3 regions of the Dechloromonas sp. ARDL1 genome follow, and region 2 is predicted to be linked to each of the others. Evidence: predicted binding sites of a transcription regulator. Region 2 holds the regulator's gene; each other region holds the start of a gene.
The links. The regulator HrcA, encoded in region 2, represses chaperone genes, less so after heat shock. The targets are predictions, from matches to a motif close to TNTTAGCACTCNNNGNCNNNGAGTGCTAANA.
Positions count from the first base shown of each region.

Region 1 (10,025 bases), 1.9 Mb from region 2:
GGAGAGCTCGGGATTTCGTCAGCACAAAAAGAAAAAGCCCCGCACGAGGCGAGGCTTTTTGCGTAAGCGCAAAGGCTCAGCAGGACATTACATACCCATGCCGCCCATGCCGCCCATACCACCCATGCCGCCCATGTCAGGCATGCCGCCGGCCGGCTTGTCTTCAGCCAGTTCAGCAACCATGCACTCGGTCGTCAGCATCAGGCCGGCAACGGAAGCAGCGTTTTGCAGCGCGGTGCGGGTGACCTTGGTCGGGTCCAGCACGCCCATTTCGACCATGTCGCCGTACTCGCCGGTAGCAGCGTTGTAGCCGTAGTTGCCCTTGCCGCGAACGACCTTGTCGACCACGACGGACGGCTCGTCGCCGGCGTTGCCGACGATTTCGCGCAGCGGGGCTTCGATGGCCTTCAGGATCAACTTGATGCCGGCGTCCTGGTCGTGGTTGTCGCCCTTCAGCTTGGCGATGTTGGCACGGGCGCGCAGCAGGGCGACGCCGCCGCCGGCGACGATGCCTTCTTCAACGGCGGCACGGGTAGCGTGCAGCGCGTCTTCGACGCGGGCCTTCTTTTCTTTCATTTCGACTTCGGTGGCAGCACCAACCTTGATGACGGCAACGCCGCCAGCCAGCTTGGCAACGCGCTCCTGCAGCTTTTCACGGTCGTAATCGGAGGTGGCTTCCTCGATCTGGATACGGATCTGCTTGACGCGGGCTTCGATGGAAACGGCTTCGCCGGCACCGTCGATCAGGGTGGTGTTTTCCTTGCCGATTTCGACGCGCTTGGCTTGGCCCAGATCCTTCAGGGTAGCCTTTTCCAGGGACAGGCCGGTCTCTTCGGAGATGACGGTACCGCCGGTCAGGATGGCGATGTCTTCCAGCATGGCCTTGCGACGGTCGCCGAAGCCCGGAGCCTTGACGGCAACGGTCTTCAGGATGCCACGGATGTTGTTGACGACCAGGGTAGCCAGGGCTTCGCCATCGACGTCTTCGGCGATGATCAGCAGCGGACGGCCGGCCTTGGCGACTTGTTCCAGCACCGGCAGCAGGTCGCGGATGTTCGAGATCTTCTTGTCGAAGAGCAGGACGAACGGATTGTCGAGGAGGGCGATCTGCTTGTCCGGATTGTTGATGAAGTACGGGGACAGGTAGCCGCGGTCGAACTGCATGCCTTCGACGACGTCGAGTTCGTTGTTCAGGGACTTGCCGTCTTCAACGGTGATGACGCCTTCCTTGCCGACCTTTTCCATCGCGTTGGCGATGATGTCACCGATATCGGCGTCGGAGTTGGCGGAGATGGAACCGACTTGGGCGATTTCCTTGGTCGTGGTGCACGGCTTGGAAATGCTCTTCAGTTCGGCGATAGTGGCGGCGACGGCCTTGTCGATGCCGCGCTTGAGATCCATCGGGTTCATGCCGGCGGCAACGTACTTCATGCCTTCGCGAACGATGGCCTGGGCCAGCACGGTGGCGGTGGTGGTGCCGTCACCGGCGATGTCGGAGGTCTTGGAAGCGACTTCCTTGACCATCTGGGCGCCCATGTTGGCGAACTTGTCCTTCAGTTCGATTTCCTTGGCGACGGAAACGCCGTCCTTGGTGACGGTCGGGCCGCCGAAGGAACGCTCGAGCACAACGTTGCGGCCCTTGGGGCCGAGGGTGACCTTGACGGCATCGGCCAGGATGTTGATGCCTTCGACCATGCGGGCACGGGCGGAATCGCCGAATTTGACTTCTTTAGCTGCCATTTAAAACTCCTGAATTAATCTGTTTGGAAAGTCGTCCGACCGCTTAGGCCTGGATGACGCCCATGATGTCTTCTTCACGCATGACCAGGACTTCCTGACCATCGACCTTGACGGCCTGGCCAGCGTACTTGCCGAACAGGACACGGTCGCCGACCTTGACGTCGAGGGCGGCATGCTTGCCGTTCTCGTCGCGCTTGCCCGGGCCAACGGCCAGGACTTCGCCTTGATCCGGCTTTTCGCCAGCGGAATCCGGCAGGACGATACCGGAAGCGGTGGTGCGTTCGGCTTCAACGCGCTTGACGATCACGCGGTCGTGCAAAGGACGGATATTCATAAAACAGACTCCTGAAAATGAGTTGCAACAAAACTGAAATTGGCCGGCCGCGTCATGTACGGAACCGGGAACCCGGCAGGCAATTTATTAGCACTCGCCAAGGGTGAGTGCTAATAATAGGGACGAGACAAGTAGATTTCAAGAGCCATCCCGAAAAAAGCATCGCGCAGCGCCTTGCTTTGCGCGGAAGGCTTTGGCACAGCCGTTTTTGCTCAGGCTGCTCTCGGCACTGCCAGCCGATACCCATTGCGACCGGCATCCTTGGCCGCATAGAGGGCGGCATCGGCACTGCCCCGGATGCTCTCCAGATCGCACCCGTGTTCCGGATAAATCGCCACACCGACACTGGCCGACACCCGTGCCTCCCCTCCGGACACATTGAACGGTTCGAGCAGGGCGGCAACGATCCGCCGCGCGATCTCTCCGACCTCATCCCGTCCACGCAACTGCGGCAGGATGACGGCAAATTCGTCGCCTCCGAGGCGAGCCACGGTATCCGAATCGCGAACCACTTGTTTCATGCGGCGCGCGGCTTCAACCAGGAGTTCGTCCCCGGCCGCATGGCCCATGCTGTCGTTGACCTCCTTGAAGTGGTCAAGGTCTATATAGAGCAGGGCGAATTCGTTGCCATACCGTCGTGCCTGCACCAGCGCCATCTGCAAGCGGTCGTAAAACACGGTGCGATTGGGAAGGTCCGTCAAGGGATCACTCTGGGCGCGGTGGCGAAGCAGTTCCTCGACTTCCTTGCGCTGCGTAATGTCGATGAAGGTTGCCACATGACGGCCGCCACTTTCCACGCCTTCCTCGCTGATGGTGGAAATGGATAACCAGACGACGTACACCGTGCCATCCGGGCGGCGATTCCAGACCTCTCCTGCCCAGCGACCTTCGCTGCCAAGTTGCTGCCACAGGGCCTGGAAAAACCCCGGATCATGACGACCGGAACCCAGGCAACTCGGATTCTTGCCCAGCACATCGCACGGTCGGTATCCGGTAATCGCGGTAAAGGCGGGGTTGACCTGCATGATGTGATTTTTCGCATCGGTCACGATAATCCCTTCGGAGGCGCTTTCCATCACCGCCGCCGATATCTGGAGAGCCCTTTCGTCGGCCAGTCGTTCGGTCACGTCCTTGATACTGACGACCCACTGGCCATCCTGGGCAGCCCTGTCGATACGGGCGACATGAACATCGCCGACCCGCAGATGGCCGCCATCCGGTCGCGCAAAGCGCACCCGCGACGTAGCCGAGACCGGCCCGCCTTGCAGGCGCCGCACCAGATTGCCCTCGACAGCGGAACGCTCCGATGCCGAGACAAAATTCAGCAAGGGTTCACCAAGAATCCGGGACAGTTCCATGCCCATCAACACCGCCATCTGCTCATTGGCATAGGCAATTTTGAAACAGGGGGCCTCGACAATCACGATGGCATCCTGGCTGGTCTCCAGGACCGAGCGATAGCGCGCCTCGCTCTCCGAGATCAGCACTTCCTTGTGCTTGCGCTCGGCGACCTCCTCCAGCAGCTGGCCGTTGAGGGTCGAAAGATCGGCCGTGCGCTCTGCGATCAGTCGCTCCTGGCCTGCCGAAATTTCCTGCAAGCGCAGAAAATTCTGGCGCGACACCCAGATGACGAAATGAATCAGCAAGGCCAGGCACAAGGCACCTCCGCCAAAAACCGAGGCGGCGCGAAAACGCTGTGCTTCGCGAACGGCCAGTATTTTGCCAGCCGGCATGGTGACACTGATTCCGCCGCGGATATCGCCGATCTTGTACCCTTGCTCGGCATGGCAGCCCAAGCAGGCTTGCTTGACCAGTAGCGGCGCCATGTAGCGGTGCTGCGGTCCGCGCTCGTCGACCACCAGATCCAGGACTTCCGTCCTCCCCTGCTCAAAGCTGCGCAGCGCCTCGCGCTCCCAAGCGTCCGCAGCGTTGGCCGGGCGAATCAGATTGAGACTGGTGAGGTGGAAACGTACGCCATCAGCCTGTTCGGCAATTTCGGCGATCTGCCGGGTCATGAAGGCGGGATTGACCATGGTCAGGTGCTTGCCATCAAGCGTCTCCAGGTCGCGCCGCGGATGCTTCAGATAGGGGTTAGGCTGAGTTGCCTCGGTTATCGGCACATATACACCGCCATGCCGGGCATTCCAATCTCGGGTCAGTTCAACCAGACGGAACAAGATGGCCCCACGCTCACGGGCCAGCGTACTCATCTGCTCATCGATTCCCCTGAATTCGACATACAGCAAGCTGCCAGCCAACAAGGCAACCAAAAGATAGGCCATGGCAACCCACCCCCGGTAACCGAGATGAACCAGCGAACCGAATCGTGACACGCGGAGAAGCGGCAAAACTTTACCCATGAAAGGCGACGGCGCTCCGAAAATAAATTATCAACATTTACAATATCACCAAATTCACGCATGCAACAGTCCTAAGCGCTACATCGCGCACCGCATCCGATGGTACGCTTGCCCCCTTTCGCAACACCCAGATAATCGTCCATGTCCGCCAAGCTCCTTCCTGCGCTCGCCCTACTCTGCCTGGCGCTTCCAGCGCGCGCCGACGGCCTGCCGCCGAGCGTGCTGAAATCGCTGAAAGCAGCCCAGATTCCGGCCTCGCAGGTTGCCGTCGTGGTCCAGCCGGTCGATGGATCAGCCCCCCTGGTCGCCCACAACGCCGGTCAGCCGATGAATCCGGCCTCGGTCATGAAACTGCTCACCACCTATGCAGCGCTCGACCTGCTGGGGCCTGCCCACACGTGGAAGACCACGGTATGGACGGAGCAGGCACCGCTCGATGGCGTGCTTGACGGCAACGTTTACATCCGGGGCAGTGGCGACCCGCGTTTCGCCATCGAACATCTGTGGAGCCTTTTGCGCCAGCTGCGTGTGCGCGGCATCCGGCAGGTTGCCGGCGATGTCGTGCTCGACCGCAGCGCGTTCAATGTGCCGGCCATCGACCCCGGCGCCTTCGACGACAAGCCGATGCGCCCATACAACGTCGGCCCCGATGGCCTGCTGCTCAATTTCCGTGCCCTGCGCTTCACGCTCCTGCCCGACAACGGCAAGCCGCGTGTGCTGATGGAAACCCCGAGCGAAGGGCTACGCATCGATAACCAGCTGCGCGCCGGCAACAGCGAATGCGGCAGCAACTGGAAAGATGCGATCGGTACGCGCCTGATCCCCGAAAACAACGGAAACCGCCTCGAATTCACCGGCATCTACCCGGCGCTGTGCGGCGAAAAGACGCTTAATCTCGCGCCGCTGCCGGCCGATGCCCAGGCCGGCGGACTGATCCGCGCACTGTGGAAGGAACTGGGCGGCGGCATCGATGGCCAGGTTCGCGCCGGCGCCGTGCCGCTCGGCGCCAAGCTGCTCACCCAGCATGAATCGGCGCCGCTGGCCGACGCCGTGCGCGATATCAACAAGTTCAGCAACAACGTCATGGCCCGCCAGGTCTTCCTGAGCCTGGGCAATGATGGCTCCGCCACAGCCGAGCGCTCGAAACAGCGCATTGCCGAGTGGCTGGCCGGCCGCCAGCTGCGTTTCGCCGAACTGGTGCTCGACAACGGCTCAGGCCTGTCGCGCAGCGAGCGCATCAGCGCCGCCAGCATGAACCGCCTGCTGCTGGATGCGTGGAAAAACCCGGTTATGCCCGAGTTCGTCTCCAGCATGCCGATCGTCGGTATCGACGGCACCATGAAAAAGCGTCTGAAGGACACCACGGCAACCGGTCGGGCGCATATCAAGACTGGCACGCTGGACGGCGTCAAGACGGCTGCCGGCTATGCCCTCGATGCCCAGGGACGACGCTACGCGGTAAGCTTTTTCATTAACCATCCCAAGGCCCAGGCCGGCGCAGCGGCTATCGATGCGCTGATCGACTGGGTGGCCCAGCGGCGCATCGGCGAAAAAACCCCAGCACTGGAAAATGAGTAAGGCGCAACCGCTTCCCGCCGGGTTTCTCGACGAAGCGGGCTTGAACCGGCAGCACGTCTTCGATCTGGCCGGCCTACCCGAAGCAGTGCTGGCCACGCTCGACATCCAGGGCGGCGAGCGGCAACTGATTCTGCTCGGCCATGGCGGACGACGACTGTGGGAGCACATCCGGGCCAGCGGAACGGCAGGTGACGATCCGATTGACGACTACAGCATCCAGACGATCCGGCGCTGGTTCGCCCAGGCACTGCCGGAGCACCGCTATCGCATCCTGTATCCCGGCCCGCACCTCATCGGCCTGCAGACCTTGGGCGCGTTGGCCGGTTGGCACCGCCCGTCGCCGCTGATGATCGGCGTCGATACCGAATGGGGAAGCTGGTATGCCTACCGCGCCGTTGTCGTTGCCGATACCGCTTTCGCCCCCTCCCTTAGACAAGAGGGAAGCAGCCCATGCCCAAGCTGCATTGCCCCCCCCTGCATTCGCAGCTGTCCGGCCCACGCGCTGGATGACGGACGATTCAGCCTCGAAGCTTGCAGTCGCTACCGCCTGCAACCGGACTCCCCCTGCGCCACGGGTTGCCTGGCGCGACAAGCCTGTCCGGTTGGCAGCGAGCATCGCTACGACGAAGCCCAGATCCGGCATAGCTACGCACGCTCGCTGGCCGTCATCCGGCAGTACTACGCCAATGAAGTCCAGGCTCCTGAACAGCAATGACCCACACCAAGCTCCTTCACCACAATTTCTTCGAAGACGCGCAAGCCATTCTGGTGGCACCATTGATATTCGCCTTCGCCGTCCTGCTCTTTCGTGAAGCCGGTTTGCTGACCGGCGGCACGGTCGGCCTCGCCTTTCTGGCCCACTACCTGAGCGGCTGGTCCATCGGTCCGCTGCTCATCGCCATCAACCTGCCTTTCTATGGACTTGCGCTGCGCGCCATGGGCAGGGCTTTCACGATCAAGACCTTCCTCTCGGTCGGCCTGCTGGCACTCTACAGTGAGCTATTGCCCGGAATGATCCAGGTGCAGGGCCTCAACCGCTGGTTCGCGGCCGTCATGGGGGGCTTTCTGGCCGGCATCAGCCTGCTCATACTGATCCGCCACAAGGCCAGCCTGGGCGGCCTTGGCATTCTGGTAATTCACTTGCAGAACACACGCGGCTGGCGTGCCGGCAAGCTGCAGATGGCGGCCGACTGCGCCATCCTGCTCGCCGCTGCCTTCATTCGCGATCCGCTCAGCGTCGGGCTATCGATCGTCGGTGCGCTGGCCTTGAACCTGGTTATCGCCGTCAATCACAAAGCCGGGCGCTACATGGGCACCTGAGCCGCCCGGTCGGTTTCGCGCGTCGTCAACCAGAACAGCAATTTTTCGAACAGCAGTTCGGGACTGACCGGCTTCGCCAGGTAATCGCTCATCCCTGCCTCCAGGCAAGCTTGCCGGTCCTCGGCAAAGGCATTGCCGGTCAGCGCGATAACCGGCAATGCCTCCAGACCGGGAATACGGCGCAACTGCCGCGTCGCCTCGATACCGTCCATGGTCGGCATCTGGACATCCATCAGCACCAGGTCATAACGGTATTCACGTAGCCGAGAGAGCGCCTCTGCGCCATCTTCCGCCACATCGACCGCTATCAACGCCCCCGCGAGCATTTCGACAACGACCTCGCGATTGACCCAGTTGTCCTCCACCAACAGCACCGAGTAGCCGGCGAAATGGCGGCGCAACAAAGTCGCCGCAGAGTCGGAATCGGCCGTCTCGACAGCCCGTGCCGTCTCGTCATCGCCTTGCGCCAGGCGGACCGAAAACCAGAAGCGGCTACCCACCCCTGGCGTGCTATCGCACCCGGCATCGCCCCCCATCAAGCGGGCCAGGCGTCGGGTGATGACCAACCCCAGACCGCTCCCGCCATGGACCCGCGTGATCGAGCTGTCGCCCTGCTGGAACGGCTGGAAGAGGCTGGCCGCGACCTCGGGCGTCAAGCCGGCACCGCTGTCGATCACCTCGAAAAGCACCATAACGCCGAGTTCATCACTGTCCATTGCCCGGCAGCGCAAGGTGACCGTCCCCCGCTCGGTGAATTTGAGCGCATTACCCAGGTAGTTGAGCAGCGCCTGGCGCAGCCGGGTCGGATCGCCACGCAAGCGCCCCGGGAAGACCGCGCATTCGCAACGCAACTCCAGGCCTTTGCGCCGAGCCTCCTCCGCCAGAACGCTGATTGCGTCGGCGCAAATCGCCGGCGGATCGACCGGTTTGAGCTCAAGTTGCAGGCGGCCGGCTTCGATCTGCGACAGGCTCAGCACATCGTGGATCATGTCGAGCAGGTGACGACTGGCGCCATCGATTTTTTCCAGTCGCTCACGCTGCTTGTCGCTGACACCCTCGCGGCGCATCAGGTAAGCCATGCCGGTAATGGCATTCAAGGGGGTCCGGATTTCATGGCTCATGTTGGCCAGGAAAGCACTCTTGGCGCGATTGGCCGCCTCGGCGACCTCCTTGGCGACCGACAGCGCCTGCGTCCGGTCGCGCACCAGATCTTCGAGATTCTCGCGATGGCTGGCCAGTTCCTGCTCGACCTGCTTGCGCTCGGTGATATCGCGTGCGCAGCCAACCGTACCGATCACCTTGCCATCGGCATCGACAAACGGGGCCTTGTGCACTTCGAGACAGAGGAAGCGCCCGCGCACCGTGCCCGACTCCTCGAACGAGGCGGCGAGCCCCCGCGCCAAGGTCACCTGGTCGGTATCGACGCACAATTCGCCAAAGGTGTGCCGCTCGGGGTCTTCGGGATGGCGCTCACGCTCCCGTTCGGCAAAGTACAGGTCGGTTCGCCCAATCGGTTCGTCGGTATCCCGGGCACACAGCAACTGCTCGGCCATGGCCTTGTTGACGAAAAGATAGCGCCCATCCAGCCCCTTTGCCCAGATCATGTCCGGCACGTTGTCGCACATCAGGCGCAGCAGGTTGGCCAGGCCGGTGGCGCTGGCTTCGCTCTCGCGCAAGGCCGCATCGGCGAGGCGGCGCTCCGCCATCTCATCCTCCAGGCGCATATTGGCGGCGATAGCCTGCATGGCCCAATTGGCATTGATCGTTCCCTTGCGCAAGATGGCGCCCACCAGTAGAAATAGTGCGACGGCCAGCCACAGGAACATGACCTCGCCGGTTTGGACCGCCAGGTACAAATAGCGCAAGCCGAGCGGGATGGTGATCGACAGCCCGAGCGTCAGGAAATAGGACGGCATGGCGGCGTAGGACAAGGTCGCTATCGTGACGATCGCCACGATCAGCGTGAATGCCATGCCGTGCTCGAAAAACCCTGCCGTCGCCGGCACCAGAAAGGTGGCCAGGGCACAACTGCCACCGACCAGCAGCCCGAAGGCGTAGCGCCGATGCAGGTAGCGCTCGGCGTTGTCGGAAGTCAGCCCGACCCGTTTGATATGCGCCTCGTAACGGGACATCGCCAGCGTGACCAACAGCACGAAGATCATCCAGCCGACCGCCCAGTCCCGCGCCAGGCCGGCATGCACCAGGACGACAACGAACAGGCCCGAGGAGGCGGCAATGCTGAGCATGTTTCCGGCGGCGTGATCGAAAAACGTGCCGATGCAAATCAGGCGAAGACGTTCTTCGAACGACAATTTCCGGTCCGCCTCCCCAAAAGCGGGCCGCAACAACAGATCGTGAGACATGAATGTCCTCTTGTGGTTGATTCAATGGCGCCCCTCAAGCCCGGGGGCGGTTTCGATTCTATGCCAATCGCAAAACCAGAAATACTTCGCTCAGGCAACCTGTCGTACGCCACCCAGCGCCAGCCAGCCACGTAGCACACGATAGCCGACCCACAGGCCGAGCAGGACGATCAGGATCCAGGCGATGGGAATGCCGATGATGGTGATGATCAGCAAACCATAAACCACCAACCAGAGCAGCGTGAACCAGAAGGTGCGAATCTGCCAGACGAAGTGGCTTTCCAGCCACGTGCCGGCGACGTCGCTGCGCTTCAGGTAATTGAGGAAGAC
Region 1 is NZ_CP168939.1:4,248,032-4,258,056, reverse strand. Features, by position in the region: gene groL (chaperonin GroEL) at 88-1,740, opposite strand; gene AB6Q56_RS21050 (co-chaperone GroES) at 1,784-2,074, opposite strand; gene AB6Q56_RS21045 (diguanylate cyclase domain-containing protein) at 2,287-4,356, opposite strand; gene dacB (D-alanyl-D-alanine carboxypeptidase/D-alanyl-D-alanine endopeptidase) at 4,576-6,012, shown strand; gene AB6Q56_RS21035 (hypothetical protein) at 6,005-6,727, shown strand; gene AB6Q56_RS21030 (YitT family protein) at 6,724-7,332, shown strand; gene AB6Q56_RS21025 (response regulator) at 7,317-9,695, opposite strand; gene AB6Q56_RS21020 (DUF4870 family protein) at 9,786-10,025, opposite strand, start outside.
Region 1: a site for HrcA is predicted at 2,160-2,190, ahead of AB6Q56_RS21050 (co-chaperone GroES). Genes of this name have one in related genera too.

Region 2 (10,025 bases):
CTGCGGCCTCGCCCGACAGCGACCCAAGGTCGACCAGACGGCTCTTGCTCTGCGGCGTGGTCAGCTCGGCGACATCGGCAACGGCGACATCACCACCGACACGCTCCAGGCGCCCATCGGCATCGAAAAACACCGTGAATTTACGCCCCTCTACCGTCCCAGTCCGGCCATTGCGGTAGCTGTAGACATAGTCCCAACGTTGCTGATGGAAGATATCGGCAACCATCGGCGTCCCCAGAACGAAACGTACTTGATCACGGGTTTGACCGGGTTTCAACTGGGCGACCATCTCCTGGGTCAGGACGTTGCCTTGCTGGATATCGATCTTGTATTCATTGATGAAGCCAGGTTTCCAGGAACAGGCTGAAATAAGCACACTGGAGGCAGCAACGAGCATGAGTCGGGAACGGCGCATTCGGGGTTTCCGGATTTTTGAATCGGCTTTGAAGCGGTATATCATACCCGAAATCGGCATCCTGCCTTGTTTGAACTATTTCTGGAAAATCCGCAATGAGCGATCCGCAAAGCCTCAAGAACATGGGGTTGAAAGCCACTTTTCCCCGCCTGAAGATTCTTGAGCTTTTCGAAAAAAGCACGATGCGGCACATGACGGCGGAAGACGTCTACCGGATGCTGATTGCCGAAAACATGGATATCGGCCTGGCGACGGTCTATCGCGTGCTGACACAGTTCGAGCAGGCAGGCTTGCTCGAACGCCACTTCTTCGAGTCTGGCAAGGCAGTATTCGAAGTCAATCGCGGCAAGCATCACGATCACCTGGTGTGCGTCGAATGCGGAAAGGTCGAGGAATTTTTCGACCCAGAAATCGAAAAACGGCAAAACACGGTAGCGGAAGAGCGCGGCTTCTCCATCCAGGATCACGCCCTGTACATCTACGGTCGTTGCGCCGACTGCGGCAGCAAAAACACCTGACGACCGGCGCATGTCTGAGTTCTTGCCCGCCAACGCGGCGAGTTGGCTTTCGTCTGCCGGCGCCACTTATTTGCTGATTGCCCTCGCCGAGTTCGGCGACAAGAGTCAGCTCGTCTGCATGACCCTGGCAGCGCGTCATCGCGGGCTGCCGGTGGTGATCGGCGCCGTCTCGGCCTTCGCCGTCCTCAACCTGCTGGCCGTACTGTTCGGCGCAGCCGTGGCTGCCTGGCTCCCGGAATGGGTAGTCACCCTGGCAGTCGCCGTGCTATTCGCCTTTTTCGGCGTGCAGTCCTTACGTTTTGAGGACGAGGACGACGATGAGGAAATCGAGGAAAAACCCGGCCACGGCATCGTCGCCACCACCTTCCTGATGATTTTCCTCGCCGAGTTTGGCGACAAGACGCAGATTGCCGTCGCCGGCATGGGCAGCACGGCTGCACCGGCGGCCACCTGGGTAGGTGCTACGCTGGCCCTGACCACGACATCCGTACTCGGCGTCTACGCCGGCCGTCGCTTCCTGAAGCAACTGCCACTGCACTGGATACACCGCGTCAGCGGCGTGTTTTTCCTGCTGCTGGCCCTGCTTGCCGCACTGCGCCTGCTCGGCCTGATCTGAACCAGGCAATCCTGCACAGCAGGACTAGGCTGGAACCTTGGCACTCAGCAGCTCTCGGGCATGCTGCAGCGTAATATCAGTGATTTCGACTCCGCCGAGCATACGGGCGATTTCTTTAACGCGGCCGTCGTCGTCGAGCGGCCGGATGGCGCTCAAGGTGGCACCGTTGCGCGTCGCCTTGCTCACCTGCCACTGCCAGTTGGCCTGCGCCGCGACCTGCGGCAGATGGGTGATGCACAACACCTGGCGCTCGCCGCCCAGTTCGCGCAGCAGGCGACCGACGATTTCCGCCACGCCGCCGCCGATGCCGACATCGACTTCGTCGAAAATCAAGGTCGGCACGCTGGCCGAACGCGAGGTCAGCACCTGAAAAGCCAGGCTGATCCGTGACAATTCGCCACCCGAGGCGACCTTGGCCAACGGCTTGGCTTCGTTGCCGGCCAGGCCGCCAATGCGGAATTCGACCTGCTCCAAGCCATGAACCGCACCGCCCTCGACGGCCGGCAAGGCCACTTCGAAGCGACCGGAGGACAAGGCCAGCTGGCGCATGACTTCGCTCACCGCCCGGCCCATGTCGACCGCCGCCTTCTTGCGCCCGGCCGACAGCTTGCCGGCGACCGCGACATACGCCTGCCGCGCCGCCGCCACCTTACCTTCCAAGGCGGCCAGATCGGCCGATTCGTCGAGCTCGGCCAAGCGCTGGCGCCAGCCAGCCAGCAGGCCGGGCAGTTCCGTCGGCTGGACGCGGAATTTGCGGGCATTGGCCATCACGGCATCCATGCGTCGCTCGACCTCGGCCAGCCGGGCCGGATCGAGATCGACACGGTCGGCATAGCGACGCAAGGTGGAGACTGCTTCGGATAGCTCGGCCTGCACCGAACCGAGCAGCTCGGCCACTTCGGCCAGCGCCGGATCGTACTCGGCGAGGCCTGCCAGGCGGTCGGCGACACCGTCGATCTGCCGCTCGCACGCCGCATCGTCCTCGGCCAGCACGGCCAGCGCGTACTGCGCCCCTTCGATCAGACTGGCGGCATGGCCTAGGCGACGGTGTTCGATATCCAGCCCTGCCCATTCATCATCACCAAAATCCAACGCATCCAACTCACCGATCTGCCACTGCAATTGCTCGCGTTCGCGCTGCAGGGCTTCGACGCCATCGCAGGCGCTACGCAGAGCCTGCTCGGCGTCCCGCCAGGCTTTCCAGGCCGCAGCCACCTCACGCGCCGTCGCACCCAGCCCGGCATGGGCATCGAGCAAAGTGCGCTGGGCATCGGCCCGCAACAACGACTGGTGTGCATGCTGGCCGTGGATATCGACCAGCCATTCGCCGACTTCGCGCAATTGCTGGACCGTGGCCGGCGAGCCGTTGATGTAGGCCCGCGACCGACCGCCGGCATCGACGACGCGGCGCAGCATCAGCTCGCTGTCGGCGTCGAGATCGTTGGCCGCCAGCCAGGCGGCGACATCGGGCAAGGCGGCGACATCGAAGGACGCTGCCACCTCGGCCTTGTCGCAACCGGAACGCACAACGCCCGCATCGGCCCGTTCGCCCAGAGCAAGCGCCAAGGCATCGATCAGGATCGACTTGCCGGCACCGGTTTCGCCGGTCAGTGCGCCGAAACCGCTGGCGAATTCGAGCTCCAGGCGGTCGACAATGACGAAATCCTTGATAGTCAGTTGGTGCAGCATCAGGGCCCTTTCGGCCGTTCGCTCCACTGCAGTTTCTGGCGCAGCATGGCGAAATAGCTGTAGCCCGGCGGATGCAGGAAGCAGATAGTGTGTTCGGAGCGGCGCAGGCGAACGCTGTCGCCCGGCAGCAGGTCGAGCGTGACCTGGCCATCGAAGTGCACGCGCGGATCGTCGGCATTGGCAATGCGCAGTTCGATATCGGTGTTGTCGTTGACGATAATCGGGCGATTGGTCAGCGCATGGGGACAGAGCGGCACCAGCGCGATGCCGGTCAGCGTCGGATTCAGGATGGGGCCGCCAGCCGATAGCGAATACGCCGTGGACCCGGTCGGCGTGGACACGATCAGGCCATCCGAACGCAGGTTGTAGATGAATTCGCCGTCGATGAACAACTCGAATTCGATCATCCGGCCGATGGCACCCTTGTCGATCACGACATCGTTGAGCGCCATGTTCGATGCGATTTCCTTGCCCTCGCGCGTCACTTCGGCCGCCAGCAGCATGCGGTTTTCCGGGGCGAAACGACCGTCGAGCAGATCGTCCATGCAGGTCAGCATGTCGTCGCGGGCAATGTCGGTCATGAAGCCGAGGCGGCCCTGATTGACGCCGACCAGCGGCACGCAGTAGCGGGCCAGGCGGCGTGCCGCGTTGAGCATGGTGCCGTCGCCACCGAGCACGATGGCCAGATCGGCGTGGGCGCCGATGTCGTTGAAGCCGCAGGTCACCCAGCGCGACAGATCGACCTTCTTGCCGATATTCTCGGCGGTTTCCCGCTCAATGAAGACCGAGGCGCCGCGCTCGTAGAGATACTCGGCCAGCCGGCGCAGTGATTCGGCAATTTCCTGGCTATGGTATTTGCCGACCAGCGCAATGGTCCGGGGGGAGCGGTAGGATGTAAAGCCTCGGTTCATGGGGCTGAATTCTTGCATAAAAATGCCCTGTAGCGCGGCCTCCGGTTTTTTGTACAATCCGGACATGCTTGATGAACGCGCCCGTACCCTGCTGAAGACGCTGGTCGAACACTACATCGCCGACGGGCAGCCGGTCGGTTCGCGCGCGCTATCGAAGTTTTCCGGCCTCGACCTGTCGCCGGCGACCATCCGCAACGTGATGGCCGATCTCGAAGAGGCAGGCTTCGTCGCCAGCCCGCACACCTCGGCCGGCCGCATCCCGACGGCGCGCGGCTATCGCCTGTTCGTCGACAGCCTGCTCACCGTTCAGACTCTGGAAGCAAGCCAGTTGGGCCGGATGGAGGAAGCACTGCACGGCCGCCCGTCCAGCCAGATCATCGCCAGCGCCTCTCAGCTGCTGTCGGGCCTGACGCACTTCGCCGGCGTCGTTATCGCACCGCGCCGGCCAACCAGCCGTATCCGGCAGATCGAATTCCTCAGCCTGTCCGAACGCCGCATCCTGCTGATCATAGTCACCGCCGACGGCGACGTGCAGAACCGGATTATCTCGACCGACAAGGCTTATACGCCTGCCGAACTGGTCAGCGCCGCCAACTACCTGACGCAGAATTTCGCCGGGCTCGATTTCGAGCAGATGCGCCTGCGCCTGTCGGCCGAGATCCGCCAGCTGCGCGACGACATCAAACCGCTGATGACACTCGCCCTCGAAGCCGGCGACGCGGCAATGACCGAAAGTGCCACGCCCTACGTCATCTCCGGCGAAAAGAACCTGCTCGACGTCGAGGAACTGTCGTCGAACATGAAACGGCTGCGCGAACTGTTCGACCTGTTCGAGCAGCGCTCCAGCCTGATGCGTCTGCTCGACGTCTCGAACCGCGCCGAGGGCGTGCAGATCTTCATTGGCGGTGAATCGGGGATCGCTCCGCTCGACGAATGCAGCGTCGTTACCGCCCCTTACGCCGTAGACGGCCAGGTGGTCGGTTCGGTTGGCGTCATCGGCCCGACGCGGATGGCTTACGAACGCGTCATCCCCATCGTCGACATCACCGCCCGCCTGCTCTCCAGCGCCCTCTCCACCAAATCGGATCATTGATGCCCCGTTTTCTTCCCGAGCCGCCGCACCGCCACGGCACGCCGGCAAGTACCGCCGTCGTCCTTGTCAATCTCGGCACGCCCGATGCACCGACCGCACCGGCGCTGCGCCGCTACCTCAAGCAATTCCTTTCCGACCCGCGCGTCGTGGAGATTCCCAAGCCGCTGTGGTGGCTGATCCTGAACGGGATTATCCTCAATGTGCGCCCAAATAAATCGGCCGCCAAGTACGCCACCGTCTGGATGCCCGAGGGGTCGCCGCTGCGCGTGCATACCGAGCGCCAGGCCAAGCTGCTCAACGGACTGCTCGGCCAGCGCGGCCACCGCGTCACCGTGACCTGGGCGATGCGCTACGGCTCGCCATCGATACCCGAGACGCTCACCCGTCTGAAAGCCGAGGGCGCCAGCCGCATCCTGATCGTTCCGCTGTATCCGCAATACGCCGCCAGTACCACTGCGACCGTTGTCGACGCCTGCTCGGCGTGGCTGCTGCGGACACGCAACCAGCCCGAAATGCGCTTCGTTCGCAATTTCCATGACCAGGAAGGCTACCTCGCCGCACTGGAACAAACGGTTCGTAAGCACTGGCAGGCCAATGGCTCACTCGGCGCCAACGACCGCCTGCTCATCAGCTTCCACGGCCTGCCCAAACGCAGCCTCAACCTTGGCGACCCCTACTATTGCGAATGCCAGAAGACCGGGCGTCTACTCGCCGAACGCCTGAACCTGAAGCCCGAGCAATTTCAAATCTGCTTCCAGTCGCGTTTCGGCAAGGCGGAATGGCTGCAGCCCTACACCGCTCCCACGTTGCACGAATGGGGCGCCCAGGGCATACATCGGGTGGATGTGATCTGCCCCGGCTTTGTCGCCGACTGCCTCGAAACGCTCGAGGAGATCGCCCAGGAAGGGCGCGACGACTTTCTCAAGGCTGGCGGCAAGGTCTACCACTACATCCCGGCTCTCAACGAAGATGATGCCTGGATCAAGGCACTGGCCGATCTCACCGAGCAACATCTTGCCGGCTGGCCCAGCACGTCAGCCATCGATCCCCGACAACTGGAAAACAGCGCCAGCCGGGCCATCCGGTGCGGTGCCCGTAGCTGAACAACCCGCCTGACTTGAATTGCCGGCACTTGCCCATACATCAGAATAATCTGATCCATGGAGCTCGAGATGTCCGAAAGCCTGCACGTCGTCTGCCCGCACTGCGCAGCAGTGAATCGTATTCCCCACATCCGGCTGGACGATGCCCCCAACTGCGGCCAGTGCAAACAGGCCTTATTCACGGGCGAACCACTGGAACTGGGGCAGGCCGATTTCGACCGGCATATTTCACGCAGCGACCTGCCCGTGGTGGTCGACTTCTGGGCACCATGGTGCGGCCCTTGCCGGATGATGGCCCCGACCTTCCACCAAGCCGCCATTGATCTCGAACCCCACGCCCGGCTGGTCAAGGTCAATACCGAAATCGAACAACAGCTTGCTGCCCGCTTCAACATTCGCAGCATTCCGACGCTAGCGGTTTTCATTCAAGGTCGCGAAGTCGCTCGGCAGAGCGGGGCGCTCGACCTCTCCAACCTGAAGCGCTGGCTGCAACCGCATCTACGCAAGCCCTGACCACCCGATTCAGCCGTCGATAACGCTGCATTGACATTGTTATCGACGGCTACCACGTGAATCGGTACTGCACGTCGCGCCATCTCTCCCCCGTCATGAATCGTCGCCTTACTTGAACGCCACGAAGTTTGCAATTCCGGAATAGTTTTGCCGGAAAGCGGCGCAACTGGCACAATCCGGGACATTGATCTGACGCTCCGACATCCCTTGAGCGTCACAGGGGAGAACAACAATGCCGCGCATCGCCGACTTGAAAATCTGGATACGGCTCACCGCCGCGATATGGGTCGTTCTGGCCATTATCTGGGCAGGGGCCATCGTGTGGACCACTCAGGTCAACCGCGAAACCGCCATCCGTCAGGCACAGGATTTCTCGCAGAGCATCCACGAAATGACAATGGCCGGCCTGACCGGCATGATGATCACTGGAACGGTTGGACAACGAGAAGTCTTTCTGGACCAGATCAAACAGCTATCGATCATCAAGGATTTACACGTCGCCCGCAGCGAAGCGGTGGCCAAGCTGTACGGCCCCGACACCAAGAGCAGCCGCCAGCTGGATGCCAAGGAACAGCAGGTGATGTCCTCGGGCACGCCCTACATCTCGGTCGAGAAGGAAAGCGGAAGCTCCTATCTCCACGTGATCAATCCCACCAAGGCATCCAAGAGCTATCTCGGCAAGGACTGCCTCGTCTGCCATCAAACTGCAGAAGGCACGGTACTCGGCATCGTCAGCATGAAAGTTTCGCTGGATTCCGTGGAATCCGAGGTTGCCGCGTTTCGGCTAAAAATTGCCGGCGTTGCACTGGCAGCCTTGGGTGTGCTGCTCGTTCTCATCTACTTGATCACCCACCACTTCGTGACCGCACCGCTTGACGAACTGCGCAAGGGGCTCAGTGACATTGCCCGTGGCGAAGGCGACCTGACCCGCCGGCTACCCGTCAAGGGCAAGGATGAAGTCGGCCAGTCGGCCCAGGTTTTCAACGAAATGATGGACAACTTCAACCAGCTCGTCCGCCAGGTCCGCGATGCCGCCAGCCAGGTTTCGGCCCGCGTTACCGCGCTCTCTGAAAGTGCCGACCGCGTGACCCAGAGCTCCCACCAGCAGAATCAAAAATCCGATCTGGCAGCCACCGCCGTGGAGCAACTGGTTTCGAGCATTTCCTCGATCGCGCAGAGTGCCGAGCACGTCCAGCACCAGTCGCAGGAAAGCCTGGCACGTGCCAACGAAGGCAGCCGCAACCTGCAGACCCTGCTCGGCGAAATGAACGTCGTCGAGCGTGCGGTCAAGGAAATGGCCGAATCGGTCAACGACTTCGTCCGTAACACCGAATCGATCACGATGATGACCCGCGAAGTCAAGGATATTGCCGAACAGACCAATCTGCTGGCCCTCAATGCCGCCATCGAAGCGGCACGTGCCGGCGAGCAGGGGCGTGGATTTGCCGTGGTCGCCGACGAAGTCCGCAAGCTGGCCGAAAAATCCTCCCGCTCGGCCAGCGAAATCGATGCCATCACCGCCAATCTGAGCGCCCAGTCGGTCTCGGTCCGCCGCAGCATCGAAGAAGGGCTTGATCACCTCGAAACAAGCCAGTCAGCCGTGGCCTCGGTTTCGAACGTGCTGCAGGCAACCAACGGATCGGTTGCCGAAGTCGGTCACGGCCTGGACACCATTGCGTCGGCTACCGAGCAGCAACGCCGCTTCTCCGGAGACGTTGAAAACAGCATCGAATCGATCGCCGAAATGGCGCGCGAAAATTCGGGAACGGTTGAACAGACAGCCGGAGCGGCCCACGACCTCAAGCGGCTGGCCGACAGCCTGGCCGCGCTGGTCGGACGCTTCAAGGTCTGATTTGCCACCGCTGGCCAGTCCTTGCTTAAGCGCAACGGCTGGCCACCGACCAGCAAGCCGCCCTACATCGGCGCCAGCTCGAGATCGAGCCCGCCCCCCGACTTTGACGCCCCACCGGTCTGCGATGCCGATAGACTCTGCACCGCCGGCAGCCCCTTGGCCGCTGCGATCCGGTTGACTTCGCGCATGCGCTTGATCATCCGGCCGAGCAGGGCATTGCGTACGCGCTCCAGCAACTCCTCTGAAGAGAGCGCCAGCGCGGCGGCATTGATTTCCAGGAACAGTGTCGGCTCCAGGGTAACCGCCGTGGCGCAGCGCAAATCGCTGGACGGGTGCAGGAAAGCCACCTCGCCGATTGGCTCGCTCGTCCCCAGGCGACACAGCGCCTTGCCTTCGATCGATATCTCGACCGACCCCGACACGATGACGCCGAAAAATTTGCTGCGATCCCCTTCGCGAATCAACGCAACGTTCGGCGAGACTTCGCGCCAGACACCGACGCGCAACACCTCCCAGATTTCGATGTTCTCGAATTCCGTGAAGAACTCCAGCTTGCGGAGCGTTTCGAAGTGTCGGGTGTCTTCGACCGTCGAATCCTCGTCCACCAACTGGTAGCGAACCGCCGACAGATCCTTGGCCATTTCGGCGCCGTTCCGGTAGCGATTGTAGAGATCCTTTTCCAGCGCCCGCTTTAGAATGGCGTTCAGCCCCTCCGGCAGGTCAGGGCGCAAGGAAGTCACGGATGGCGCCTCGGTGTTGATGATGCGATAGATCAACGTCGCCTGGTTATTGGCACGAAAGGGCAGACGCCCGGTCAGCAACTGGAAGAGCAGGACGCCAAGCGAGTACAGGTCGGTCTTCTGGTTTAGCGGATAACTCTTGATCTGCTCTGGCGACATATAGGCCGGCGACCCCACCCCCATGATGAAGGTCGAATCCCGGTCGAGATCCTTGTTCATGTTGAGCGCTAGGCCGAAGTCGGCAATCTTGGCCTCGTCGCCAGCGGCAACCATGATATTGGCCGGCTTGATGTCGCGATGGATAATGCCCTGGCGGTAGGCGGCATCGAGCGCCATGCAGCATTTGAAAATGATGCCGATGACCCGGTGCATGGGCAGCAGTTTGTCGATCCGGGTGTGCTCTTCGAGCGAAAAGCCGTCGACGTACTCCATCGCCAGGTAGGCGTAGTCCGACTGGACCACCGCCTCGTGGACCTGAACGATATTGGGATGGTTCAGACGCTTCGAAACCATGCCCTCGTTCTGGAAGAGCTTGCGCATCCGGCGCGACATGGCGCCGGCATCCTTCCCGAACT
Region 2 is NZ_CP168939.1:2,361,703-2,371,727, forward strand. Features, by position in the region: gene AB6Q56_RS11585 (outer membrane protein assembly factor BamE) at 1-415, opposite strand, end outside; gene fur (ferric iron uptake transcriptional regulator) at 511-933, shown strand; gene AB6Q56_RS11595 (TMEM165/GDT1 family protein) at 944-1,549, shown strand; gene recN (DNA repair protein RecN) at 1,574-3,238, opposite strand; gene AB6Q56_RS11605 (NAD kinase) at 3,238-4,167, opposite strand; gene hrcA (heat-inducible transcriptional repressor HrcA) at 4,214-5,242, shown strand; gene hemH (ferrochelatase) at 5,242-6,345, shown strand; gene trxC (thioredoxin TrxC) at 6,415-6,858, shown strand; gene AB6Q56_RS11625 (methyl-accepting chemotaxis protein) at 7,091-8,710, shown strand; gene AB6Q56_RS11630 (protein kinase domain-containing protein) at 8,773-10,025, opposite strand, start outside.

Region 3 (10,025 bases), 1.8 Mb from region 2:
AAAGGAAAACCTCGAAGCGCTGGCCAAGGCCTACGCCGACCCGAAGGTCAAGATCGTTTCCTATTGGACGATGGGCTTCAACCAGCACACCCGTGGTACCTGGGTGAACAACATGATGTACAACGTGCACCTGCTGGTCGGCAAGATTTCCGAGCCGGGCAACGGGCCGTTCTCGCTGACCGGCCAGCCGTCCGCCTGCGGCACGGCACGCGAGGTAGGCACCTTTGCCCACCGTCTGCCGGCCGACATGGTGGTGATGAATCCCAAGCACCGCGAGTTGTCGGAAAAGCTGTGGAAGTTGCCGGCCGGAACGATTCCCGACTGGATCGGCCTGCACGCCGTGGCCCAGAGCCGCGCGCTGAAGGACGGCAAGCTCGGCTTCTACTGGACGTCGACGACCAACAACATGCAGGCCGGCCCGAACGTCAATGATGAAATCTATCCGGGCTGGCGCAATCCCAAGGCGTTCGTGGTGGTGTCCGACGTCTACCCGACGGTTTCGGCGATGTCGTCCGACCTGATCCTGCCTTGCGCCATGTGGATGGAAAAGGAAGGCATGTACGGCAACGCCGAGCGGCGTGGCCAGATGTGGCGCCAGCAGGTCAAGGCGCCGGGTGAGGGCAAGTCCGATCTGTGGCAGTACATGGAGTTCTCGAAGCGCTTCAAGATCGAGGAGGTCTGGCCGGCCGAACTGCTCGACAAGAATCCGGAATACAAGGGCAAGACGATGTTCGATGTCCTTTTTGCCAACGGTCAGGTCAACAAGTTCGGTCTCGACGAGGTGAAGAAGGTTAACGCCCACGGCATCAAGGACTACATGAACGACGAGTCCCAGTCCTTCGGCTTCTACGTTCAGAAAGGCCTGTTCGAGGAATACGCCGCCTTTGGTCGTGGCAAGGCCCACGATCTGGCCCCGTTTGACGTCTATCACAAGGCGCGCGGCCTACGCTGGCCGGTGGTTGACGGCAAGGAAACGCTGTGGCGCTTCCGCGAGGGTTACGATACCTATGTTCCGAAGGGCGAGGGCGTGCGTTTCTATGGCTATCCGGACGGCAAGGCCATCGCCTTCGCGCTGCCCTACCAGCCGGCGGCCGAAATGCCGGACGCGGAATTCGACCTCTGGCTGTGTACTGGCCGCGTGCTGGAGCACTGGCATACCGGATCGATGACGCGCCGCGTGCCGGAGCTGTACAAGGCGATGCCGGATGCGGTGCTCTACATGCATCCCGAAGACGCCAAGAAGCGAGGGCTGGCCCGCAACGATGTGGTCAAGCTGGCTACCCGGCGCGGCGAGGTCCAGTTGCGCGTCGAAACCAAGGGGCGCAACAAGCCGCCGCTCGGCTTGGTCTTCGCGCCCTTCTTCGACGAACATCGCCTGATCAACAAACTGACGCTGGATGCGACCTGTCCGATCTCGAAAGAGACGGACTACAAGAAGTGCGCCTGCAAGGTGGTGAAGGCGTAAGGGAACAACAAGGCAATCAGGGAGCGCCGGTACCGGACGGGAAAAGGGGCCCGTCCGGCGCTGGCTGAACTGCAGAGTAGATGAGAGATGACGGCAATACCCCCAAAAAATAGCGCGGCCCGCCGCCAGTTCCTGTTCGATTCCGCCAAGATGGCATGCGGCGTCGGCATGTTGGGACTGGGGCTTGGCCTTTATGCCAAACAGTCGAAGGCACTGCCCGCCCTGGCTCTGCGCCCGCCCGGCGCCTTGGCCGAGGCGGATTTTCTCGGTGCCTGCATACGCTGTGGCCTGTGCGTGCGCGACTGCCCCTACAACACGCTGGAACTCGCCAAGCCGGAGGCGCCGGTAGCGACCGGCACACCGTATTTCACCGCTCGCAATATTCCTTGTGAAATGTGCGAGGACATCCCTTGCGTCAAGGCCTGCCCGACCAAGGCGCTGGATCATGACCTGACCGACATCAACAAGGCGAAAATGGGCGTGGCGGTACTCATCGACCACGAAACCTGTCTCAACTTCCTCGGCCTGCGTTGCGATGTCTGTTACCGCGTCTGCCCGGTCATCGACAAGGCGATCACGCTCGACATGCAGCCCAATACGCGCACCGGGCGCCATGCCATGTTCCTGCCGACCGTGCATTCTGAACACTGCACCGGCTGCGGCAAGTGCGAGAAATCCTGTGTGCTGGAAGAGGCCGCCATCCGCATCCTGCCGCCCAAGCTGGCCAAGGGCGAACTTGGCAAGCACTACCGACTGGGCTGGGAAGAGCAGAAGAAGGCCGGACATTCGCTGATCGACGAATCGAAGATGGTCGATCTGCCGGACCGTTTGCCGGAAGGGGCGCGGCTCCCCGGCCACTACGATCCGGCATCGGGGCAGACCGAGGCCATGCGCGGTATGTCGGGCCAGGAGGTGGTGACCATTCCCAGCCTGCCGCCTGGCCTGGGGGGCAAGCCATGAGCCGGGCCGCCCACAAGAAACGTATCGGTGCCGAAGCGATCGAGGAGAAGGGCTGGCTGGGTGCCCACAAATGGCTGCTCCTGCGCCGTGTGTCACAACTTTCCATTCTCGCGCTGTTCCTGCTCGGGCCCTTGGCTGGACTCTGGATCGTCAAGGGCAACCTGAACTACAGTTATACCCTGAACGTGCTGCCGCTGACCGATCCCTATGTCGCGCTGCAATCGCTGGCGGCCGGCAACGTGCCGGAAAAGCTGGGGGTGATCGGCGTCGCGATTGCCATCACCTTCTATTTACTGGTTGGTGGCCGCGTCTATTGCAGCTGGGTATGTCCGATCAACATGGTGACCGATGCCGCCGGTTGGCTGCGCGACCGGCTCGGCATCAAGGGAGCGAGCAGCCTGTCGGCCAAGACGCGCTACTGGATACTGGGCATGACCCTGCTGGGTTCGGCTCTGACCGGTATCGTGCTGTGGGAGCTGATCAACCCGGTTTCCATGCTGCATCGCGGCTTGATATTCGGGATCGGAACGGCCTGGATGGTCGTTCTGGCCATTTTCCTGTTCGACCTGTTTGTGATGAATCGCGGCTGGTGCGGACGGCTTTGCCCGGTGGGCGCCTTTTACGGCCTGCTCGGCAAGTGGAGCCCGGTACGGGTTTCGGCCAGCAAGCGCAGTGCTTGCAATGATTGCATGGACTGTTTCGAAGTCTGCCCGGAACCGCAAGTCATCCGTCCCGCCCTTAAGGGCGAGGGCAAGGGTGTCGGCCCGGTGATTCTGGCTGCCAATTGCACCAATTGTGGACGTTGTATCGATGTCTGTTCGAAGGATGTATTCAACTTCGGATTACGCGGCAATAACCCGGCTTCAACTGCTTCCATCAGGGTGCAGTCCGGAGCCAAGTGATGATCGAGTCTTAGAGGAGGAGCGCCCATCATGAAACACACCCTGAAGCTGTCCTGCGCCGTTCTGGCGTCCGTCGCCTGCTGGGCGTTCGTATCACCGACTTTTGCCCAGGAAGCGCCGAAACCGATGCGTGGCAGCGATGTCGCTTCCGTCGATCAGGCACCTGAGGCCAAAAAATACCTGGGGGGCAAACCGGGCGGACAGGAAAAGGTGGCGCGGACCTTCAAGGAGCAGCCGCCGGTCATCCCGCATGCTGTCGAGAACTTCGACGAGATCACGCTGGAGGAAAACCAGTGCATGACCTGCCATAGCGCGGCGAATTACCAGAAGAAGAAGGCGCCGAAAGTCGGTGACAGCCACTTCCGCGACCGTGAAGGCAGGGTCTTGCCGGAAGCCTCGGCTGCCCGTCATAACTGCGTCCAGTGCCACGTGCCGCAGGTTGACGCACCGCCGCTGGTCGACAACGACTTCAAGGGCAATCTGGCCGAGAGCAAAGGCAAGGCGGCCAAGAAAAAGAACTGAAGCGACGGACGTTAAAAAAGGGAGCCTCGGCTCCCTTTTTGCTATCGGGCTATGCCCCCGCTTCAGTCGGCCGTCAGCAAGCCGCGCATCTTCTGCAGGGCCTTGGCCTCGATCTGGCGAATGCGCTCGGCCGATACGTCGAATTCGGCGGCCAGTTCATGCAAGGTCGCCGCCTCGCCTTCGTTCAGCCAGCGTGCCTCGACGATGCGGCGGCTGCGAGGATCAAGTCCTTCCAGCGCTGCGTGGAGGCCTTCGTTCTGTTGATAGGCCTGCGCCTTGTTTTCCAGTACCCGCGTCGGCTCGTAGCGCGAGTCAGCGAGGTAGTCGATCGGCGCGAAGGCTTCCTCGCTGTCGTCCGGGTTGCCCTCCAACGCCAGGTCGCGTCCGGATAGACGGGTTTCCATCTCGACGACCTCTTCGCGCTTGACGCCCAGGCGGGTGGCCACTTCGGCAGCTTGCGAACCTGACAGCGTATCGACGCCTTCGTACTCGTTCTTCAGGCTGCGCAGGTTGAAGAACAGCTTGCGCTGCGCCTTGGTCGTGGCGACCTTGACTAGGCGCCAGTTCTTCAAGATGTATTCGTGAATCTCGGCCTTGATCCAGTGCATGGCGAAGGACACCAAGCGCACGCCACGTGTCGGGTCGTAGCGCTTGACTGCCTTCATCAGGCCGATATTGCCTTCCTGGATCAGATCGGCGTGCGGCAGGCCATAGCCAAGGTAGCCGCGTGCAATGGAGATGACGAGGCGCAAGTGAGAAAGCACAAGCTGACGCGCCGCCTCCACATCGCCTTCGTTGTGGAAACGCTCGGCCAGTCGGACTTCCTCTGCTTCGGACAGCATCGGGTAACGATTCGCTGCCTGGATGTAGGCGTCGATATTCCCGACAGTCGATGGGATGGGAAGAGCCAAGGCATGGGTCATAGCGTTAAGTCCTCCTTCAAGGTTCACACTTATTTTAGCACTCGCTGACTAAGAGTGCTAAATCCCTGAAAAAGTTTCAGTGCACCGCGCATGAGCCGGTTAGCTAACATCAAAAGTGGGTAGGTAAAGTCGAAAACACTTAACCGAAAGAGGCACCGAGGGGCTAATTCCAAAGAGCTACGTTTACGAAGGAATTGTCTATTCGATTGGAATGGTTGTATCAGCAAATAGAGTCTCCTCTATTGCCAGCGACGTCCCCCCGGAATTGAGTAGCGCCTGACTTTAGAGTCCAATCCACCACGACAAGGAGATTGGACATGAAGAAGCGATTCACTGAAGAACAGATCATTGGCTTCCTGCGGGAAGCTGAATCGGGGATGCCGGTTGCCGAGTTGTGCCGTAAGCACGCTTTCTCGGAAGCCAGCTACTACCTCTGGCGCAGCAAGTTTGGCGGGATGAGCGTCTCGGACGCGAAGCGCCTAAAGGAGCTGGAAGCAGAGAACACCCGGCTGAAGAGTAAGCGTCGTCCCGAAGCCGTCTTGAAATCAGATTTTCAGGTCGTGTAAAGCGAGGCTAATGGCGACGACGTCCACGAATGCGGGATCGAAGGCATCGCCGTGCCATTCGGACATCGACTGGTGCTCGGGATGGTTGGGGTCGGTCATGGCTGCCACGAAGTCTGCGTAACCGGGCGCGCCACCGACATCTTCCGGAGGTGTGGCATTCGCGGCTTTCAGGAGCATGGCACGGTGGCTCAATTCGGGATCGCCTGGCAATTTCTTCTCGACCTTGACCCGGTGTTCCCAGTGATCGCCGAAGTCGTAGATGTACTTGAACGAACTCATGCCGCCCAAGGCGGTTTTGAGCTGGACTCGTGTCTCCGGGCGAACTGGCTCCCAATCGAATTCGGGGTCGGGAATGCCGAAGCGCTTGCCACCAAAGTCGAACTCGTGCAAGTGGTAATCGCACCAGCCGAAGGTGACTTGCAGGACCTGATGTAGATTGCCCAGCGTGATCGACTCCGGCACCAGGATGCGCCGCCAGATGGTCGGCTTGATCCAGGCCAGCTCAATCTTCAGTTGCAGCAGATCGGGAATCTTCTTGGCTCTGGGCTTCTTCAGCGCAATGACGTTACTCATTTCAGGCAGCTTTCTGTTCAACGGTGGCGTGATCGGGGTAAAGATTCCACGGGAGTAGCTCATGAATCCGATTGATCGGATGCTCGGCAATCCGGGTCAGGACTGTCCGCAAGTAAGCCTCGGGATCAATCCCATTGAGTTTCGCGCTACCGATCAGGCAATACATGCTGGCTGCGCGCTCGCCGCCGACATCCGAGCCGCCGAACAGGTAGTTCTTTCGCCCCAAAGCGACTCCGCGTAATGCACGCTCTGCCGCATTGTTATCGATCTCGATTCGGCCATCTGCGGCATAGCGGATCAACGCAGACCAGTGATTGAGCGCATAGCTGATTGCATCGGCAAGGCCGGATTTGCGTGATATCCGCTGGCGCTGAGCGTCGAGCCAGGCATGCATGATCTTGAGCAAGGGATAGGCTTGCACTTGACGAATGACCTGCCGCTCACCGGGCGATCGGCCACGGATTTGACTTTCGACGGCATACAGCTCGGCAATCTGGGCAATGGCCTCGGCCGCGATGGGCGAAGCCTGGGCCCGATAGACATCGACGAATTTGCGCCGGACGTGCGCCCAGCAGGCGGCTTCCTGAATCTTGCCAATCTCGTACAAGGCATCGAACCCGCTATAAGCATCGGCTTGCAGGATGCCGCGGAAGGATTTCAGATGATCACGGGGATGTTGTCCCTTGCGATCTTCCGAGTAGGCAAACCAGACTGCTGGCGGATCGCCACTTCCCGCTGGGCGATCATCCCGCACATACGTCCACAGCCTTGCGGTCTTGGTTCGCCCCTTGCCCGGCGCGAGCACTGGTAACGGTGTGTCATCGGCATGTACCTTGCTGCCGCCCAGGACATAACGCCGGATCGCATCCACCAGCGGCGAGAGCAAGTCATGGCAATGTCCAACCCATTCGGCCAGGAGTGCCCTGTCCAGGTCCAGACCGCTGCGTGCATAAATGGCGCTTTGCCGATACAGCGGCAAGTGATCGCAGAACTTACCGACCAGCACGTGAGCCAACAGGGCAGGACCGGCAAAGCCGCGGGGAATCGGACGGGCGGGGGCCGCCGCTTGGGCAATGTGATCACACCGGGTGCAGGCCAGTTTCGGCCGCACATGGCGAATCACTTTGAAACTGGCTGGCACGTACTCGAGCATTTCCGAAACGTCCTCACCGAGGTGCGTAAATTGCCCGCCACAATCCGGACAGCACTCTGCCGTCGGCATATGCGTCACCGTTTCGCGGGGCGCTGTTTCCGGGAAGGGCTTGCGGTTCCTGATTCGCGGCGTGTCGGCCGGTTTATCCGGCGCGGACGATATCGGCGAAGCCGGCGTGAGCGGCAGTGGCTCGAACGCCAGCCCAAGATCGAGTTGCCCCAATTGCGCCAGCGTTTCCGATTTCTGGCCAAAGTGCAGGCGACGATACTTGGCGACGAGCAGCTTCAGACGGGCGTTCTCCTCAAGCAGCCTTTCAACCTGCTGGCGCAGCTTATCGACTTCGCAGGAAGCCTGGCTGGTAGAGGATTGGTCTGGCTTGGGCATGACCGAAGTCTACGGGAATTCAGGGGCAGTGAACAGCCCCCGCAGGCCGGCTTTACGCCGCCCGCTCGGGCTGCCAGGTACGCGCAGGACGCCGCCAGTCGATCCCTTCCAGGAGCATGGCAAGTTGGGCTTTGCTCAGATGAACTCGCCCATCGGTGGCATTCGGCCAGATGAAGCGCCCGCGTTCGAGCCGCTTGGCAAACAGGCACAGACCATCGCCATCCCACCAGAGCAGTTTGACGAGGTCGCCGCGCCGGCCACGAAACACGAAGACGTGACCGCTGAATGGGTCTGCCGCCAATTGCTCCTGGGCAATGGCAGCCAGTCCATCAAAGCCACGGCGCATATCAGTCACGCCGGCCGCCAGCCAGATCTGCGTTCCTACCGGCAGTCCGATCATTCCCTGGACGCCAGGCAATCCAGTACCAGATGCAGTGCCGAGGCCGTGACATCGCCACACACACGAACGCTGGTCTGGCCCCGGACGATCTCGATATATCCCGCCGCCGCGGTGATCGTCGCCTTGGTGGCCTTTGTGTCGCCCGCCGGTTCTGCAATTACGGGCAGGAACAGGGGCTGAGGCTGTATCCCAACGGCCTTGGAGTCGCCCTGTATCTCGAACTGCCCCGCCCGATATTGCCGCCGCCACTTGAACACCATGTTCGTGTTCAGCCCGTACCGCAGCGCTAGCTTCGCCACCGACACCCCGGGCTCGCAAGCTTCCACGGCCAATCGGCGCTTGAATTCAAGCGGATAATTCGGCCGGCCACGCCGTCCGCCGCTAACAACCTCTGCTGTCTCCAAAATGATCCCCGCTACTTTGTTTGGCGGGCACCACTTTCTCTCTGTTTCAAACTATTCGCCAGACGGCCATGAAAGGACGCTTACGCTGAAGAAACTGTTAGCCGAGTCGCTCTTGGAGAATGAGATCGCGAAAGAGGCCCTGAGAAAAAAGTGGTGAGCGCACCGTCACGGCGTGATCTGGTGCGCTACCTGATCGACAAGGGGCTCAGCGAGCGGAGGTCACTGCGTTTAATCGGCATGAGTCCGAGTTCATTCCGTTACCGGCCGGCGACGGATCGCAATGCTGTCTTGAAAGAGAAGATCATCGGACTCGCTCAACGTCATCGGCGCTACGGGGCCGGGATGATCTACCTAAAGCTGCGGCAGGCCGGCATGGTGGTGAATCACAAGCGTGTGGATCGACTCTACGCCGAGGCCGGTCTGCAAGTCAGAAGGCGAAAGCGCAAAAAGATTCCGATGGCTGACCGTCATCCTCTGGAACGCCCGCTGGCCGCCAATCAGGTCTGGTCGATGGATTTCGTGTTCGACCGGACGGCGGAAGGGCGAGTCATCAAGAGCCTGACCATCGTCGATGACGCCACGCATGAAGCGGTAGCAATTGTTCCGGAGCGAGCGATGGGCGGCATGCAACTCACGCGAACCCTCGATCAGTTGGCCAAAATACGCGGGCTGCCCAAGGCGATCAGAACGGATAACGGCAAGGAATTCTGTAGCCGGGCCATGCTGACCTGGGCACATGCCCGCGGGGTTCAACTCTTCCTCATTGAACCCGGCAAGCCCAATCAGAATGCATACATCGAATCATTCAACGGGCGATTCCGGGACGAGTGCCTGAACGAGCATTGGTTCACCAGTCTGCGACACGCACAGGTCGTCATTGAAGCCTGGCGCCGGGAATACAACGAGGAGCGACCAAAGAAATCTCTAGGCGGTTTGACTCCCGCCGCCTATGCCAAATCACTCACCCAGAAATCAGGTAAATTAACTCTGGACTCTAAAGCCCTGTGCTACTGAAAACGGGGGGACGTCGCCAGGACGATTCAGTTTATCGAATGGTGGGACAAATCAGGAGTTCAGTCGATCATCGTTTTTTGCACCAGCAAAAATCGACCTACAGGGGCTGCTGCGCGATCTTCGTGTGCAGGTTTTTTAGGCACGGCTACTGCTTTGCAGTAGCCGTAGCAACCTGTTAAAGGTGTTATTCGGTCGTTACGTGTTTTGCTGCCTGACTTGAATCGTTAGAACGTCACACTTCTTCGCTAACGGAGCCCGCCTCACATCGCCGTTGTGTGCGGTAACCGCCGCCTTCGGCTGGAAGGCCTATGTTGCATCCCCAATAGGGGGGCGCATGCAAGTGCTTCTAGAGAGTCGGTTCCGATTGAGTATTTTCCAATCGATTGCCGGCGAAAATTTTAATACTTCATCTCTGCCGGTCACCGTAAGCGGAGGAGAGGCGCCAGAGAGTCAGAAATTATCAGAACCTCGCTGCCACAAGCCAATAACATCGTTTTGAAAACCTGATGAAATTCTGCATGGCTACTGAGGCTTGTTGCTAATCCTCGAACTGAAAATGAGTGATCTTTCAATGTTGTCACAATTAATCCGTGCAGCGTGCTTGGTGTATCGCTGTCCGTTTTGCGAAACAGAAGAGCGACTATTACTTGGTATATTGCTTGATTATGATGGAAAAGTTAATTGTCCTGAATGCGGTGCTGCGCTTGTTGTTTCGGAAGATTTGCTGAATAGTGCGGTTGTTGTGATTGAACAGAAGTA
Region 3 is NZ_CP168939.1:4,210,248-4,220,272, forward strand. Features, by position in the region: gene napA (nitrate reductase catalytic subunit NapA) at 1-1,465, shown strand, start outside; gene napG (ferredoxin-type protein NapG) at 1,553-2,425, shown strand; gene napH (quinol dehydrogenase ferredoxin subunit NapH) at 2,422-3,327, shown strand; gene AB6Q56_RS20830 (nitrate reductase cytochrome c-type subunit) at 3,358-3,849, shown strand; gene rpoH (RNA polymerase sigma factor RpoH) at 3,912-4,772, opposite strand; partial or broken gene AB6Q56_RS20840 (transposase) at 5,090-5,323, shown strand; gene AB6Q56_RS20845 (plasmid pRiA4b ORF-3 family protein) at 5,318-5,974, opposite strand; gene tnpC (IS66 family transposase) at 5,913-7,448, opposite strand; gene tnpB (IS66 family insertion sequence element accessory protein TnpB) at 7,501-7,848, opposite strand; gene AB6Q56_RS20860 (transposase) at 7,845-8,174, opposite strand; partial or broken gene AB6Q56_RS20865 (IS3 family transposase) at 8,338-9,266, shown strand; gene AB6Q56_RS20870 (hypothetical protein) at 9,823-10,025, shown strand, end outside.
Region 3: a site for HrcA is predicted at 4,805-4,835, ahead of rpoH (RNA polymerase sigma factor RpoH). Genes of this name have one in related genera too.